3 regions of the Halomonas alkalicola genome follow, and region 1 is predicted to be linked to each of the others. Evidence: riboswitches for the same ligand, from Rfam matches in the RefSeq annotation. Region 1 holds a riboswitch; each other region holds the start of a gene.
What was found. Region 1 has a riboswitch for thiamine pyrophosphate ahead of B6N23_RS13190 (sodium:solute symporter family transporter). Riboswitches for the same ligand answer to the same signal wherever they lie in the genome.
Positions count from the first base shown of each region.

Region 2: linked by a shared signal. The riboswitch ahead of thiM (hydroxyethylthiazole kinase) and the one ahead of B6N23_RS13190 (sodium:solute symporter family transporter) in region 1 are both predicted to bind thiamine pyrophosphate.
Region 3: linked by a shared signal. The riboswitch ahead of tenA (thiaminase II) and the one ahead of B6N23_RS13190 (sodium:solute symporter family transporter) in region 1 are both predicted to bind thiamine pyrophosphate.

Region 1 covers NZ_CP131913.1:2,779,817-2,785,256, forward strand. Annotated here, with positions in the region: gene B6N23_RS13170 (IS5 family transposase) at 1-144, opposite strand, end outside; gene B6N23_RS13175 (sensor domain-containing diguanylate cyclase) at 250-2,097, shown strand; gene B6N23_RS13180 (peroxidase-related enzyme) at 2,208-2,795, shown strand; gene B6N23_RS13185 (HNH endonuclease) at 2,866-3,621, shown strand; TPP riboswitch at 3,717-3,827, shown strand; gene B6N23_RS13190 (sodium:solute symporter family transporter) at 3,817-5,223, shown strand; gene B6N23_RS13195 (TenA family protein) at 5,220-5,440, shown strand, end outside.
Region 2 covers NZ_CP131913.1:2,296,693-2,302,132, forward strand. Annotated here, with positions in the region: gene mntR (manganese-binding transcriptional regulator MntR) at 1-461, shown strand, start outside; gene thiE (thiamine phosphate synthase) at 596-1,213, opposite strand; gene thiM (hydroxyethylthiazole kinase) at 1,203-2,024, opposite strand; TPP riboswitch at 2,060-2,162, opposite strand; gene B6N23_RS10955 (C40 family peptidase) at 2,225-2,719, opposite strand; gene B6N23_RS10960 (DUF6482 family protein) at 2,784-3,128, opposite strand; gene gloA (lactoylglutathione lyase) at 3,335-3,868, shown strand; gene B6N23_RS10970 (DODA-type extradiol aromatic ring-opening family dioxygenase) at 3,944-4,681, opposite strand; gene B6N23_RS10975 (lipocalin-like domain-containing protein) at 4,780-5,440, opposite strand, start outside.
Region 3 covers NZ_CP131913.1:1,159,276-1,164,715, forward strand. Annotated here, with positions in the region: gene B6N23_RS05570 (6-pyruvoyl trahydropterin synthase family protein) at 1-22, opposite strand, end outside; gene B6N23_RS05575 (zinc-dependent alcohol dehydrogenase) at 24-1,052, opposite strand; gene B6N23_RS05580 (CDP-alcohol phosphatidyltransferase family protein) at 1,282-2,028, shown strand; TPP riboswitch at 2,071-2,206, shown strand; gene tenA (thiaminase II) at 2,293-2,961, shown strand; gene thiC (phosphomethylpyrimidine synthase ThiC) at 3,038-4,942, shown strand; partial or broken gene B6N23_RS05595 (IS5 family transposase) at 5,058-5,440, shown strand, end outside.

The DNA.
Region 1 (5,440 bases):
GGGAGCGCCTGTCCGGGCGATCCACAGGACGGCTTCCACGAACAAGCGATTGTCCTTGGCCGTCACCCCGCGATCTGAAGCTTTGCCGGGGAGCATGTGCTCGATGCGCTCCCATTGGTCATCACGTAGCATTAGCCGAGGCATAGATCACCGAAAAATGCTGATATTCTAAATCAGCCCGATCTCCATCGGCAATTGTTAACGCACCCTAGAGTGCAGGCATCGTACGGATACGATACCGGAGCTCTCGTGACTCGCCCGTTTCCCCACCTGCCGTCGGCCCTGGCCGCCTGGCTGCTGCTTGCCTGCCTGCTGGCCTCGCCGGCCCGGGCCGCGCTCGATGTTGCCGACCCTTTCGATGGGCTCAACCTGGGCCCGCAGGTGCAGCTGCTGGAGGATGTCGATCGCGAGTTCACCATAGCCGACCTGCTCTCCCGGGATGATGACCTGCCCTGGCGGTCCTCAGAGCAGGAGACCCTCAACTTCAGCTTCTCCGACTCTGCCTGGTGGCTGCAGGTGGAGCTCGTCAACGCCAGCGAGGCGCCGTTGAGACGCCTGCTGGAGCTGGCCATGCCGCTGCATGACTATCTGGACGCCTGGGTGGTCGACGAGGGGGGGGAGGTGGTCGCCGAATGGCAGACCGGCAACCGGCGTGCCTTCGACACGCGCCCGGTGGCCCACCGCACCTTCGTGCTGCCCATCGTGCTGCCGCCCGGCGAGACGCGCCGCGTGATCCTGCGGTTGGATACCCACGATGGCCTCTTCGATGCCACGCCGCTCTACCTGCTGAGCGACGCCAGTTTCCTGCAGAAGGCCCAGCGCGAACTGATGGCCTTCAGCCTCTACTTCGGCGCCCTGCTGGCGCTGATGATCTTCAATCTGCTGCTGTTCCTGGCTATCCGGGAGCGCAGCCTGCTGCATTATGTGGTCTACCTCGGCACCTTCTTCGTGCTGATGTTCGCGGCGCGGGGCTTTGCCTACCAGTACTGGTGGCCGAACTGGCCGACCTTCAACAACCAGATGCTGCCGCTGACCATCGGGCTCTTCGCCGTCACCCTGGCCAGTTTCAGCAGCAGCTACCTCAACCTGCGCCGGCACGCGCCGCGACTGTCATGGGGGCTGCACGGGGTGGCGGGCCTGTGCCTGGCGAGTGCGCTGCCGGCGCTGCAGGGGCACTACGCTCCGGTGTTCCGCGTCATGATCCCCGCCGCCATCCTGCTCTCCCTGTTGATGCTCTCCGTGGCCGTGTGGCGCAGCTGGCTGGGCGACCGCCTGGCACAGATCTTCCTTGTGGCCTGGTGTGTGCTGCTGGTGGGGATCGCGCTCTACTTCCTGCGCGTGGCCGGGGTACTGCCCTATAACGTCTTCACCGAGTACGCCGTGCAGGCGGGCTCGGGCATCGAGTTCCTGCTGCTGGCCTTCGGGCTGGCCTACAAGATCAACCTGCTCAAGAACGAGAAGCTCGCCGCCGAGCGGGCCACCCATGAGCTGCAGCGCTCGCACAACCAGCGGCTGGAGGCCGAGGTGGATGAGCGCACCCGTGAGCTCGAAGCCGCCAACCAGCGGCTCGCCGCCATGGCCCGCACCGACCCCTTGACCGGGCTGCTCAACCGCCGCCAGTTCCATGAGCTCGTTGATGCGGAGCTCCTGCAGCGTCGCCGCAGCGGCCGGGCGCTGCTCTTCGCCGTGATGGATATCGATGCCTTCAAGGCCTACAACGACACCTACGGCCATCAGGCCGGTGACGAGGTGCTCAGGCGTGTCTCCGCGCTGCTGCAGCAACATTTCCGCCGCGCTGGCGACCGTCTGTTCCGCCTGGGCGGCGAGGAGTTCGGCCTGCTGCTGGAGGTCGATACTCTGGACCAGGGCCGGCATGTCATGGAGGCCTTCCGTCAGTCGTTGGAGGACCTCGCCATTCCCCACGTGCAGGCAGAGGGCGGAGTGGTCACCGCCTCCTTCGGGCTGGTCTGCTGCAATGACTTCCAGAGGGTGCCGGATGCCGAACGGCTCTACCGGGAGGCCGACGAGGCGATGTACCAGGCCAAGGACCGCAATCGCAACCGGGTGATGACCCGGGCCATCCTCGGCGAGACGTGAGCGGCGCTCGTGGCGCTCGTGGCGCTTGCGACGATCGTCCGCATGGACAGTCACTTGACGCTGACGTTAACTGGAGGTTTCCAACAACAACCACAACGCCAGGAGCCATCATGACCGCGCCCATCAGCCGCTTTCCCATCCCCGAATCGATCCAGGACCTTCCCGAGGACATCCGCGACGCCATGTTGGCGGTGCAGGAGAAGGCCGGCTTCATCCCCAATGTCTTCCTGATGCTGGCCCACCGCCCGGCCGAGTTCCGCGCCTTCTTCGCCTACCACGACGCCCTGATGGAGCGGGAGGCCGACACCCTCACCAAGGCGGAGAAGGAGATGATCGTGGTGGCCACCAGCGCCCGCAACCGGTGCCTCTATTGCGTAGTCGCCCACGGTGCCCTGGTGCGGATCTACAGCAAGGATCCGCTGCTGGCCGACCAGGTCGCCATCAACCACCGCGTCGCTGGCCTCAGCGAGCGCCACCGGGTGATGCTCGACTTCGCCATGCACAGCGGTCTCGAGGTCGGCGAGCTCACCGACGAGTGGCAGACCCGCCTGTTGGAGGTCGGCTTCACCCAGGACGACATCTGGGACATCGGCGCCATCGCCGCCTTCTTCGGCATGTCCAACCGCCTGGTCACCCTCGCCGGCACCCCGCCCAACGAGGAGTTCTACCTGATGGGCCGGGTGCCGCGGGAGAAGTAACGCCGTTGGCATCCAGAAGGGCTGCCGGTACGCTCGAAGATGAAAAGGGGAATGATGCGAGGCATGTTCAGTGGCGGAGCGTAAGGCATGGAGCGACCAAGACAGGCTGCAGGCGCTGGCGCTCTACTGCCGCCTGAGTTTTGGTCAGTTGCATCGTGAGCGGCCCGAGGTCATTCACCTGGCCGAGCAGATGGGGCGCTCTGCCAGCTCGGTGGCCATGAAGCTCTCCAACTACGCGAGCCTCGACCCAGAGGTACGGGCGCTGGGCAAAAAGGGGCTGTCGGGAGCCTCACGCCAGGATCGCCTGCTGTGGGAGCGCTTTATCGCCGACCCGGAGAGCGTCGCCGCCGAGAGTGAGTCGGCCTGGGTAGAACTCGATCCCTTTGGCGATAGCGCCGAGCCAGATGAGGATTACACCGGCAGCGAGGCCTATGCCCTGCAGCGACGGCGTATTGGGCAGTCGCTATTCCGCAAGGCTGTGATGGTGCGCTACGACACGCGATGCGTGATTACCGGGCTTCGTCACGAGGATCTACTGATTGCGAGCCATATCATGCCTTGGCAGGCGCGCCCAGAGTCTCGCCTCGATCCCGCCAATGGGCTCTGCCTCAACGCGCTCCATGACCGCGCCTTCGATAAGGGACTGCTGGCCATCGACGACCGGGACCGCATTCGCATCTCTCCTGAGCTGACCGGCGCGGCCCCCAACGGCCAGCTCAAGGCGCAGCTCCATGACCTCGAGGGCCAGCCCTTGATCCTGAGCCCTCGCGCCTTTCCAAACCGAGACTATCTCGCCTGGCACTTCCGGGAGTGCTTCCGACGCTGATACCCCCGGCGACCCCTGGCCGCCGGCCCATGGCCTCGCTATGATGCCTCCGGCCCGTCGTGTCGCCGACAGCGGCGGGCCCACACAATTCATTCACTTGTCGCCAGGGGAGTCCCGCCGCATCCGCGGGGGCTGAGAGGGCCAAGCGCCGACCCTGGAACCTGATCCGGTTCATACCGGCGGAGGAAGCGCGACATGCCTTACCTGACGTCTGCCGTGCTCGGCGCGGCGCTCCTGTGCTTTGCCTTTCTGGGCCTGCGGGCCCGCCGGGCCGACGGCCTGCTCGATGACTACGTCACCGCCCGCAACTCCCAGGGCGCCCAGGCCATCGGCCTGTCGTTCCTGGCCTCCAGCATGGGGGCCTGGATCCTCTTCGCGCCGCCGGAGATCGGCGCCTTCGTGGGGCCGGTGGCGCTGGCCGGCTACGCCATCGGCTCGTCGCTGCCCTTTATCGTGCTGGGGCTCTACGGCCCGGCGATCCGTCGCCACCTGCCGGAAGGGCGCAGCATCGGCGAGTTCGCGGAGTCCTGCTACGGCGCCGGGGTGCGGCGCTGGGTCTCCTTCGTCTCGGTGGCCTACATGGCGATCTTCCTGGCCGCCGAGCTCACCGCCATCGGCGCCATCGCCGCGCTGCTCTCCGACGTGCCGCCGGCGCTGGTGATCCTCGGGGTGGCGGTGGTCACACTGGTCTACACCACCCTGGGCGGGCTGCGGGCGAGCCTCGCCACCGACCGCTGGCAGGCCTGGCTGCTGCTGGCCCTGCTGGTGCTGGTGGGCGGCGTGGCCTGGTGGTGGCTGCCGCCGATGCCGGCCGAAGCCGTGATGCCCTCCATTCCCACGAGCAGTGCGCTCTCGGTGGCGCTCACCCTAGTGATCGCCGTCACCGCGGCCAACCTCTTCCATCAGGGCTACTGGCAGCGGGTATGGGCCGCCGAGGATGACCGCGCCCTGGCCCGTGGGGCCCTGCTGGGTGGAGCCAGCAGCCTGCTGGTGGTGATGGCCATCGGTGGGCTCGGCATGCTGGCAGCGATGCACGCGCTGCCCCTGGGCGAGCCGCCGATTCCCTTCTTCGCGCTGCTCTCCGCCGCGCCGGCCTGGCTGGGCTTGCCGGCCCTGGTGCTGGCGGTGACCCTGGTGGCCTCCAGCGTCGATACCCTGCAGAACGCCATCGCCTCCATGGCGGTGGCAAGCGTCGGCCGGCGCGGGCTCTCGGTGCGGGCGGCGCGCCTGGTCACGGTGGCGCTGATGCTGCCGGTGGTGTGGGTGGCCCTGCAGGGCTTCTCGGTGCTGCGCCTCTTCCTGATCGCCGATCTCCTGTGCGCCGCCATCCTGCTGCCGGTGCTGCTGGGCCTGTGGCGGCGCATGTCGCCGCTCGCCGCGGTGGCCGGCGGCGTGGCGGGCCTGCTCGGTGCGGTGCTGCCAGGCTGGATCACCCTGGGAAGCCTCTCCGCCGGCGTGCTGGCCGCCACCTTCCCGGACAGCATCCCGACGCTGCCGCCCTTCCTGGGGGCGCTGGTCGCCTCCACGCTGGTGAGCCTGCTGATCGCCTGGCTTCGCCCGGGGGCGAGATTCCAACCGACACTCCAAGGAGATGCCCGATGACGACTCGAGCCGACTGGACCGCCTGGGCGGCGCAGCAGGACGCGCCGCGCCTCACCGACTGGCTGCGCGAGATCAGCGAGCCCGACTGGTCCGCCACCGTGAACCACCCGCTCTTCGACGCCATGGCCGAGGGTCGCCTCGCCGGCACCGACTTCGCCGCCTACATGGTGCAGGACTACGGCTTCGTGGACCCCTTCACCGCGCTGATCGGCTTCGC
Region 2 (5,440 bases), 480 kb from region 1:
CCGATGTGATGCCGGATCGCCTGAGCAAGGCGGATGCCCTGCCGCCTTGCGAAGAGCACGCGCGGCAGTATGCGGCCGTACGCAACGCCCACGAAACCGAGCTTCTCGAGGATTATGTGGAGCTCATCGGCGATCTGCTGAAGCATCAGGGGGAGGCCCGCGCCACGGATATCGCGGCGCGCATGGGTGTCAGTCAGGCCACGGTTTCCAAGATGGTGACGCGCCTCAAGGCCCACGGACTGGTCTCTAGCCAGCCCTACCGTTCCCTTTTTCTGACCGAGAGCGGCGAGGCAATGGCGGAAATGTCGCGTCGCCGGCATGCCATCCTGCTGCGCTTTCTACGAGCGCTGGGGGTCAGTGATCAAACGGCGCGGATCGACGCAGAGGGCATGGAGCACCACGTCAGCCAGGAGACTCTGGACATCATGCAGCGCTTTACCGAGGCGCACCGCGACGCCTGATCCGGACGTTTCGCCTGTCCCCTCGTTACGGCCGTCCCCCCGCTCCCTTCCGGCCCCCCCCCCCCCGCTCCCTTCCGACCGCCCCGGCGCCTCGGCCTCGAGTGCCCTGGGTTACCCCGGCACCGCGCCTGTGGTTATCGGCCGCCGCGGATTGCTCGCGCCGCGGCCTCCGGGTCGGGGCGGCCGCAGATCGCCGAGATCACCGCCAGGCCCTGGGCGCCGGCCTGGCGGACCGCCGCGGCGTGTTCGGCCTTGAGCCCGCCGATGGCCACCGCCGGCAGGGGGCTTGCCGTTGCCAGCCGGGCAAGCCCGTCGAAGCCCAGCGGCTCGGCGTGGTCGTGTTTGCTCGGGGTCGCGAAAACAGGCCCCAGCCCCAGGTAGTCAAGCCGCTCGGCGTCCACCCGTGCCATCTGCTCCAGCGTCTGCACCGAGAGGCCGAGCAGCGCCCGCTCGCCCAGCGCCGCGCGGGCGGCCGCCACCTCGCCGTCGCCCTGGCCGATATGCAGTCCGTCGGCGCCGCTCTCCACGGCCACCGCCAGGCGGTCGTTGATGATCAGCGGCACGCCGCTGCCGGCCAGGGCCGCCTTCAGCCGGCGTGCCTGGTCGATCATCTCGCCGTCGCTGGCGTGCTTGTCGCGCAGCTGGACCACGGTCACGCCGCCGCGCACCGCGACCACCACGGTTTCCAGCATGCCGCGCTCGGCGCACAGGCCGGGGTCGGTGACGAGGTACAGGGATAGATCAAGTCTCATCGGTCATCTCCAGTCGCAGTCGGTCCCTCAGGGTCTCGCCATCCAGGGCGTGCAGGGCGTCTAGGAAGGCTACGGCGAAGCTGCCCGGCCCCCGGGCACTCTCGCCGGCGAGCTCCCCGGCCGCGGCGTAGCAGGCCAGCGCCGCCACGCTGGCCTCGAAGGGATGCTCGGCGCCGACCAGGAAGGCGGCCACCACCCCGGTGAGCGAGCAGCCCAGGGTGGTGACCCTCGGCATCAGCGGGTGGCCGCCACGCACCCGGGCCAGGCGGCGGCCGTCGGTGACGAGATCCACCTCGCCGGTCACCGCCACCACGCAGCCGATGCGCCGAGCCAGGCGCACGGCGGCCTGCTCGGCGGCCTCGGCCGGGTCGCTGCTGTCCACGCCGCGCCCGCCGGCCCCGCGGGCCTCCAGAGCGATGATCTCCGAGGCGTTGCCGCGGATCACCGTGGGCAGGCGCTCCAGCAGGCGCGCGCCGGTCTCGCGCCGGTAGGCGGTGGCACCCACCGCCACCGGGTCCAGCACCCAGGGCTTGCCGGTCAGGCGGGCCGCTTCCGCGGCCTCGTCCATGGCGTCCACCCAGTGGGGCGAGAGGGTGCCGATATTGACCGTCAGGGCGTCGGCGAGGGCGGTGAACTCCGCGGCCTCCTCCCGAGCGTGGACCATGGCCGGCGAGGCGCCGATGGCCAGCAGCACATTGGCCATGGTGTTCATGGCCACCAGGTTGGTGATGTTGTGGATCAGCGGGGCGCGCTCGCGCACCCGTGTCAGGTGGGCCGCGACATCCAGCGCTGGGGAAAGGGGGGTGAGCATGGGGCCTCCCGGGCGCGGGAGGTGCAGGCAGGCGAGCGCCGGGCTGCACGACTCCCTACGCCGGCATGATCCGGTTCAGGTTCCAAGGGTGCCTCTCAGCCGCCCAGCTGCTGCTGCGCGGCGCCCCTGTCGTGGTGATGATGCTGGTGTTCGATCATACGCGGCTGGAGGGGCCAGGCAAGGGGGCTGAGGTGAGGGTCTCAGGGCGCCGCGGCGGCGGCGCCGAGGAAGCGCTCCTGCCAGTAGGCGATCTCCACCGGCGCCGTTTCCACCCGGCGGCCGCGCCCCGGGGCGTGGATCATCTGGCCGTCGCCGCGGTAGATGCCCACGTGGCTCGCCTTGCCGCGTCCGGCGGTATCGAAGAACAGCAGGTCGCCGGGGCGGGCCCGGTCCACGGACGGCAGCGCGCGGAACTGGTCGTCGGCGGTGCGCGGCACCGGGATGCCGGCGGCGCGGTAGGCCAGCTCCACCAGCCCCGAGCAGTCGAGCCCCGCGGGGGAGTTGCCGCCGAAGCGATAGGGGGTGCCCAGGGCGTTCTGGGCGGCGGCCAGGATCAGCGCCCGCTCGATGGAGAGCCCCTCTGCGGGGGCCGGGTCATGCACGGCAAGTTCCCGGCCGGCGCAGCCGGCCAGCAGCAGGAGCAGCGCAAGGGTCGCGGTGAGTCGCCAGGCGGCCGGACGGGGCAGGGTGGGCATGCGGGGAGCTCCGCAGAGACGGACATGCCTCTACATTAGCGCCTGCCGCCCGGCTCGGAAAGCTTCAGCGAAAGGCGATGCGGGTCCCGTTGGCGAGCATCTCGTCCGGCGTCATGGCATGGCCCGGCACGCCGATCATCTCGTCGCCGCACTGGTCGGACCAGGTCAGCACCCCGTGGGTCAGGCCGAGCTCGCCGAGCTTGTCGCGAATCTCGCCGGTGCCCAGGAAGGTCAGGGTGCGTCCCTCGGCATCCGAGAGCTCAGAGACGCCGGTGCCATGGTGGAGGCGTACCGTATAGATGCCGTCCAGAGACTCCACCTCGACAATGGGCGAGAACCCCTGGGAGAGGGCGCGGGCCAGCTCCTTGAGGGTGATGTGGTCACTCAGCTGATAGGCATGGGCAGACATGGGTACCTCCAGGGGGGTGGATTGTCGATCTTGTATAATCAATGTAGAGCTATTTGGGCGCTGTTGCCGTGATTGTTTCGCCATCGTGGCTTCGTGATTTAGTAATGAAAGGTGTTGTACAAGTTGTCCGTCGCCGGAACTGGAAAACTCCTGCCGCTGTCCCCATCTACACAAGACAGTTTCCCCATGGCAGACAGGAGTAGCCCATGAGCTTCAATGGAGAGCAGCATCCCGGCGTCCAGACCCCCACCGCCGATAGCGCCGGTTTTCGTCTCAACCACACCATGCTGCGGGTGAAGGACCCCGAGAAGGCGCTGGCCTTCTATACCCGGGTGTTCGGCATGCGGGTGCTGCGCCGCCTCGACTTCGAGGAGATGCAGTTCTCGCTCTACTTCCTGGCCCGGGTGGAGGAGGGGGAGCCGGTCCCCGAGGCGACCGGCGAGCGCACCGTCTGGACCTTCAGCCAGAAGGGGCTGCTGGAGCTGACCCACAACTGGGGCACCGAGAACCAGGCCGACTTTTGCTACCATGACGGCAACGCCGAGCCCCAGGGCTTCGGCCATATCTGCTTCAGCGTGCCGGATCTCGAGGCCGCCGAGGCCTGGTTCGACGCCAACGCCGTGGAGTTCGTGAAGCGCTCCGACCAGGGCAAGATGAAGAACGTGGTGTTCGTGAAGGACGTAGACGGCTACTGGATCGAGGTGGTCCAGGCCGACCGGCTGGCCGCCCTGGGCGACTGACCGGGGCACTGCCTGATGCGACGGCGCCGCCCCAACGGGGCAGCGCCTTCGTGCGTTTCAGGGCCGGCGCTTGCCTCAGCCGAAGGCGTAGACGTCCATGGCCAGCACGCCGTGCTCGACGCTGTGGTGCAGGCGCTCGGCCTGGCCCCCGGCGCCCATGGCCACCAGCAGGGGCTGGAAGTGCTCCGGCGTGGGGTGGTTCTCGCGGGCCTTCGGGGCGGACTCCCAGGCCAGCAGGGCCTCGCGATCGTCCTCGGCGAGCCGCGCCTCGACCCAGTCGGCGAACTCGCCCACCCAGGCCGGCATGGCGGCGTCGCGGGCCTGCATCTCGTAAAGGTTGTGGGTCAGGCTGCCGGAGCCGATCACCAGGATGTTCTCGTTCCGCAGCGCGGCGAGCCGCTCGCCCAGGGCCGCCAGCTCGGCGTTGGACCACTGCGCCGGCAGCGACAGCGACACCACCGGCACCTCCGCCTGCGGGAACATCAGCGACAGCGGCACCCAGGCGCCGTGGTCAAGGCCGCGCTCGGTGGGGACGGCGTTGAGCTCCCGGGCCAGGCGCAGCGCCAGCTCGGGCTCGCCGGGGGCAGGGTACTGGCACTCGAAGAGCTCCCGGGGGAAGCCGCCGAAGTCGTGGATCGTCTCGGGGTGGGCGCTGGTGCTTACCAGCAGCTGGCGGCTGGCCCAGTGGGCCGAGACCACCACCACCGCCTTCGGCTGCAGCCGCTGGCCGAGCCCGCGCAGGAAGTCATGGGCTGGCGTCCGGGTCAGGGCCAGCATGGGGGAGCCGTGGGAGATGAAGAGGCTGGGCAGCATGGGGCGCTCCAGGAGAGGGATGCCTTCAGGATAGCGGCTCGGGTCGGAAGTATCGATAGCAGGCTTATGAAAGAATCGCCTGTCAATAGCCCGTCATCTCAATAGCCCGTCATCTCGAGGTAGCCGAGGCCGAGAGGCGCCCCCGTGGCATGGTCGCGGGCGACCACCTCCCCCTCCCAGTAGGGCACCGTGGTGGCCATCCAGCGCTCGGCATGGGGCGCCTCGACGATCAGGTCGAGCCCCGCCGCGGGCACCTCGAGTCGCCAGCGGGTGGGTACCTCGCGGCCGGCCACCGACGAGGTGGCCAGCGGCGTGAGGACGAGTTCGTCCGGCGCCAGCGCCCGGGGCTCCCCTGCCGGGGTGATCCAGGTGCCGGAGCGGTAGTCGCCGCCGGCCTCGCCGCCGCCGCGCAGCTGGAAGGCCATCAGCCGGTGGCCGTCCTCCAGGTGCAGCGAGAACCAGTCCCAGCCCGCCTGCTCGGGGCCCAGCAGCTGGCTGCTCCACTCCCGGTCGAGCCAGCCCTGGCCGCTCACCGCATGGGTCTCTCCTTCCAGCACCACCTCGCCTTCCACGCGCCAGAAGGGCTGGCTGACGTACATCGAGCCCTGGCCATCGGAGGACTTCTGGCTGAAGCGGGCGTCGCCGTGCAGCACCAGGGGACCCTCGGCGGTGAGCTCGAGACGGTAGCCGACGCGTTCCTGCCCCTCGCCGTCGAAGGCGGTCAGGGTGAGGCGCTCGAAGGTGTCGGCGTCCGGGTCT
Region 3 (5,440 bases), 1.6 Mb from region 1:
CGCGAACGGTGAGTCGGTACATGTCAGGGCTCCAGTCGGTCGGATTCGGATCCGTCGGCGTCGAATCGGTCGGGCGAGGCATAGCGCAGCCGGTGGCAGAGCACCTCGCCGGCCCCGGCGGCAAGGCGAGGCATCAGGGCGGGCAGCTCGGAGAAATCGCTCTCGCCGCTGATCAGGGCGTCGAGGCGAGAATCGCGCAGCAGCTCGAGCGCCAGCGCCAGGCGCCGGGCGTGGCCCCAGCGCGGCATGCGCTCGGCGGGCAGGCGGCCCACCTGGCTGCCGATCAGCTTGAGCCGCCGGGAATGGAAGGCCTCCCCCAGCGGCAGGCTCGCCTCGCGATCGCCGTACCAGCTCATCTCCACCACCCGCGCCTCATCGCCGGCCAGCGCCAGCGCCTGGCGCAGCCCCTCGGGGTTGCCGCTGGCGTGGATCACCAGGTCGTTGTCCCCCGGCGCCTCGCCGGCCAGGCAGAAATCGACGCCCAGGGCGCGGGCGAGCTCGGCCCGCCCCGGCGAGACGTCCACCAGCCGTACCCGGGTGCCGGGAATTGCCGCGCAGAGCCAGGCCACCAGGGCGCCCACCACGCCGGCACCGATCACCGCGATGCGGTCGCCCAGGCGCGGCTCGGCGTCCCAGCAGCCGTTGAGCGCGGTCTCCATGTTGGCGGCGAGCACCGCCCGGGCGGCGGGCAGGCCCGCCGGCAGCGGCGTGACGGAGGCGGCCGGCACCACGTAGCGGTCCTGGTGGGGATGCAGGCAGAACACCTCCCGGCCCAGCAGCGCCGCGGGGCCTGCCTCGACCCCCCCGACGCTGACATAGCCGTACTTCACCGGCCAGGGGAAGTCGCCGACCTGGAAGGGGGCGCGCATGCGCTGCCGCTCGCTCTCGGGCACCCGCCCCTGAAAGACCAGCGCCTCGGTGCCGCGGCTGATGCCGCCGAACAGCGCCCTCACCCGGACCTCCCCCTCGCCGGCGGCGGGCAGCGGCTCCGCGCGCAGTTCACCGTGACCCGGGGCCAGGGTCCAGAAGGCGGTGGCGGTGTCGACGGACATGGCGGCTCCAGCGGTGAGGCGGGCGAATACTTCTACAATAATGGTACAGTAACATGCAAATGAACAATTTTATCGCTGCCGGCGGCCCAGGGCGGTGCCGACTGCTAGTGTGGTGGTCATGAGCCCATCGCGTTCAGCATAGCGGCTATGCCTCGCCACCATGGCCGTCGACAACGGCCATCGACAACGGCCATCGACAGCGGCGATCAACAACCATCAGGGAGCCCGGATGCCCTCTCCTCTCTCATCCCACCCGCCTGCGCAAGGGACCGCCGAGGCGACGCGGCCTTGGCGCCTGGCCATGGAGCTGGCGCTGGGCGGTCTCACCCTGCTCGGGCTTCTGGCCACGCTGGGGCTGGTGGGGTCATGGGTAGCGCCGCTGGCCATCGCCACCTACCTGGGGATGGCGGCCCTGCTGTGGCGCGCCCTGCGCCGCCGCCCCATGCGCCAGGGCGGGCTGGGCGCGGCCAACCGGGTCACCCTGGCGCGAGGCGTGCTGGTGGCCCTGCTGGCCGGCACCCTGGCCGACCCGGCCCTGCTGGCCAGCCACACAGAGTGGCTCTTCGGCGTCGCCCTGGTCGCCCTGGCCCTGGACGGCGTGGATGGCTGGGTCGCCCGGCGCAGTGGCAGCGCCAGCGCCGTGGGGGCCCGCTTCGACATGGAGCTCGACGCCTTCTTCATCCTGGTGCTCTGCCTGGCGCTGCTGCTGCTGGAGCGCGTCGGCCCCTGGGTGCTGGCCATTGGCGCCATGCGCTACGCCTTCGTGGCGGCGAGCTGGCGCTGGCCCTGGCTCGCCGGCGAGCTGCCGGACAGCCAGCGACGCAAGGCGGTCTGCGTGTGGCAGGTGGCGGCGCTGATGCTCGCCCTGCTGCCGGCCACGCCCGGCCTGATCGCCACCTGGCTGGCCGCCACCGCCCTGGCGGGGCTCACCCTCTCCTTCGCCGTGGACGTGCGCTGGCTCTACCACCATCGATAAGCCTCGGGGCTGGCAAATGTCCCCGGGCCTGCTAGAGTGGGCCTTCGCTTGACGGGGTGCCGGTGGAACCGGCTGAGATCGCTATACGACAGTGCGCCACACCGGCGCGGTCGTCACGGCGGGGCCCGTTGAACCTGATCCGGTTAGTACCGGCGTAGGAATCAAGCGGCGGCCTCCCCCGGCTACCCCCGTGTAGCGCGCCCCCCAGGCCCCACTCCCTCCCTCGCCCGCACTCCGGATCGTCACCCGACAATCGGAGGCAAGATGGGCTACCGCTTCAGCGACCTCACCGCCGCCTGCCAGGACGACTGGCGCGCCTATATCGAACACGACTTCGTGCGCGGTCTCGCCGAGGGCACCCTCGAGGAGGGCGCCTTTCGCCACTACCTGAAGCAGGACTACCTGTTTCTGATCCACTTTGCCCGGGCCTACGCCCTGGCCGCCTACAAGAGCCGCACCCTGGACGACCTGCGTCAGGCCCATGAGGGGCTCAAGGCCATCGTCGACCTGGAGCTGGGGCTGCACGTGGGCTACTGCCGCGAGTGGGGCATCTCCGAAGCGTCCCTGGCCGAGCTGCCCGAGGCCCGCGCCACCATGGCCTATACCCGCTACGTGCTGGATACCGGCAACCGCGGCGACCTGCTCGACCTGCACGTGGCCCTGGCCCCCTGCCTGGTGGGCTACGGCGAGATCGCCGACTGGATCAACGCCCGCGCCGAAACGGTCCGCGGCGATGCCAACCCCTATGACGCCTGGATCGCCATGTACGAGAGCGAGGAGTTCCAGGCCGCCCGCCGCGCCGAGGAGGCCTGGCTCGACGCCCGCCTGACCGACGTCACCCCGGCGCGCTTCGCCGAGCTCACCCAGGTGTTCCGCGACGCCACCCGGCTCGAGATCGATTTCTGGCAGATGGGGCTGGACCGCGCCCTCTAGCGCCGCCGCCCCACCACACCCCTGACACCCAAGGCCACTCCCCCCGACAACAACAGCCACGACAAGGATTCACGCCATGAGCAAGACCGCCCACTTCCTCGCCGAAACCGCCAAGGTCGACGAGGCCGCCATCCAGCCCCTGCCCGGCTCGCGCAAGATCTATGTGGAGGGGTCACGCCCCGATATCCGCGTGCCCTTCCGCGAGATCTCGCTCTCGCCGACGAAAACCTCCGGCGCCGACGAGGAGAATCCGCCGCTGCTGGTCTACGACACTTCCGGCCCGTATACCGATCCGAATGCCGAGATCGACCTGCGCCGCGGCCTGCCCGAGCTGCGCCGCGCCTGGATCGAGGCACGCGGCGATACGGAACAGCTCGACGGCCCCACCAGCGAGTACGGCAAGCGCCGCGCCAACGACCCGACGCTCGCCCAGCTGCGCTTCGACCTGACCCGCACGCCGCGGCGCGCGAAGGAAGGGAAGAACGTTACCCAGCTGCACTACGCCCGCCAGGGCATCATTACCCCGGAGATGGAGTTTATCGCCATCCGGGAAAACCAGAGGCGGCAGGCGCTCTCTGCGAAGTACTCAGGCACCGAAGAGGTGGAGCGCATCCTGGGCCACCAGCACCCGGGCCAGGGCTTCGGCGCCCGGCTGCCCGAGGAGATCACCCCGGAGTTCGTGCGCGCAGAAGTCGCTGCCGGCCGGGCGATCATTCCCTGCAACATCAACCATCCGGAATCGGAGCCGATGATCATCGGCCGCAACTTCCTGGTGAAGATCAACGGCAACCTCGGCAACTCTGCGGTGACCTCCTCCATCGAGGAGGAGGTCGACAAGATGACCTGGGGCATCCGCTGGGGCGCGGACACCATCATGGACCTCTCCACCGGGCAGAACATCCATGAGACCCGCGAGTGGATCATCCGCAACTCGCCGGTGCCCATCGGCACCGTGCCGATCTATCAGGCGCTGGAGAAGGTCAACGGCATCGCCGAGAACCTCACCTGGGAGGTATTCCGCGACACCCTGATCGAGCAGGCCGAGCAAGGGGTGGACTACTTCACCATCCACGCCGGCGTGCTGCTGCGCTACGTGCCGCTCACCGCCAAGCGGGTCACCGGCATCGTCTCCCGGGGCGGCTCGATCATGGCCAAGTGGTGCCTCTACCATCACCGTGAGAGCTTCCTCTACGAGCACTTCGAGGAGATCTGCGAGATCTGCAAGCGTTACGACGTGGCCTTCTCCCTGGGCGACGGCCTGCGCCCCGGCTCGGTGGCCGACGCCAACGACGAGGCGCAGATGGCCGAGCTCAAGACCCTGGGCGAGCTGACCAGGATCGCCTGGAAGCACGACGTCCAGGTGATGATCGAAGGCCCCGGCCACGTGCCCATGCATCTCGTGAAGGAGAACATGGACAAGCAGCTCGAGTACTGCGACGAGGCGCCCTTCTACACCCTGGGCCCGCTGGTCACCGACATCGCCCCGGGCTACGACCACATCACCTCCGGTATCGGCGCGGCCATGATCGGCTGGTTCGGCTGCGCCATGCTCTGCTACGTCACGCCCAAGGAGCACCTCGGCCTGCCCAACAAGGACGACGTCAAGACCGGCATCATCACCTACAAGATCGCCGCCCATGCGGCGGACCTCGCCAAGGGTCACCCGGCCGCCCAGCGCCGCGACAACGCGCTCTCCAAGGCGCGCTTCGAGTTCCGCTGGGAGGACCAGTTCAACCTCGGCCTCGACCCGGACACCGCCCGGGAGTACCACGACGAGACCCTGCCCAAGGACTCCGCCAAGGTGGCCCACTTCTGCTCCATGTGCGGCCCCAAGTTCTGCTCCATGAAGATCACCCAGGAAGTGCGCGACTACCCCGCCGAGCACGGCCTCACCGGCGACGCCGATGCGGTGATGAAAGGCATGGAGGAGCAGGCGGAGAAGTTCCGCCAGAAGGGCAGTGAGCTCTACCAGGAGGTGTGAAGGTGGTGTAAGCCAGGCGCATGCAGCGCACTCAACGCTGAGTTTGGCTAGGGTGCGTTAACAATTGCCGATGGAGATCGGGCTGATTTAGAATATCAGCATTTTTCGGTGATCTATGCCTCGGCTAATGCTACGTGATGACCAATGGGAGCGCATCGAGCACATGCTCCCCGGCAAAGCTTCAGATCGCGGGGTGACGGCCAAGGACAATCGCTTGTTCGTGGAAGCCGTCCTGTGGATCGCCCGGACAGGCGCTCCCTGGCGTGATCTGCCCGACGCCTTCGGTCGCTGGCACACTGTCTACATGCGCTATAACCGGTGGTCTAAGAAGGGGGTCTGGCAGCAGGTTATCGACACATTAGCCGATGATCCCGACATGGAGCAGCTGATGATATAGATGGCAGTATCGTCAAAGTTCATCAGCATGGGGCGGCAAAAAAACGGCTCAGAGCACCGAAGCCATGGGGAAATCGCGTGGGGGATTGAGCACCAAGATCC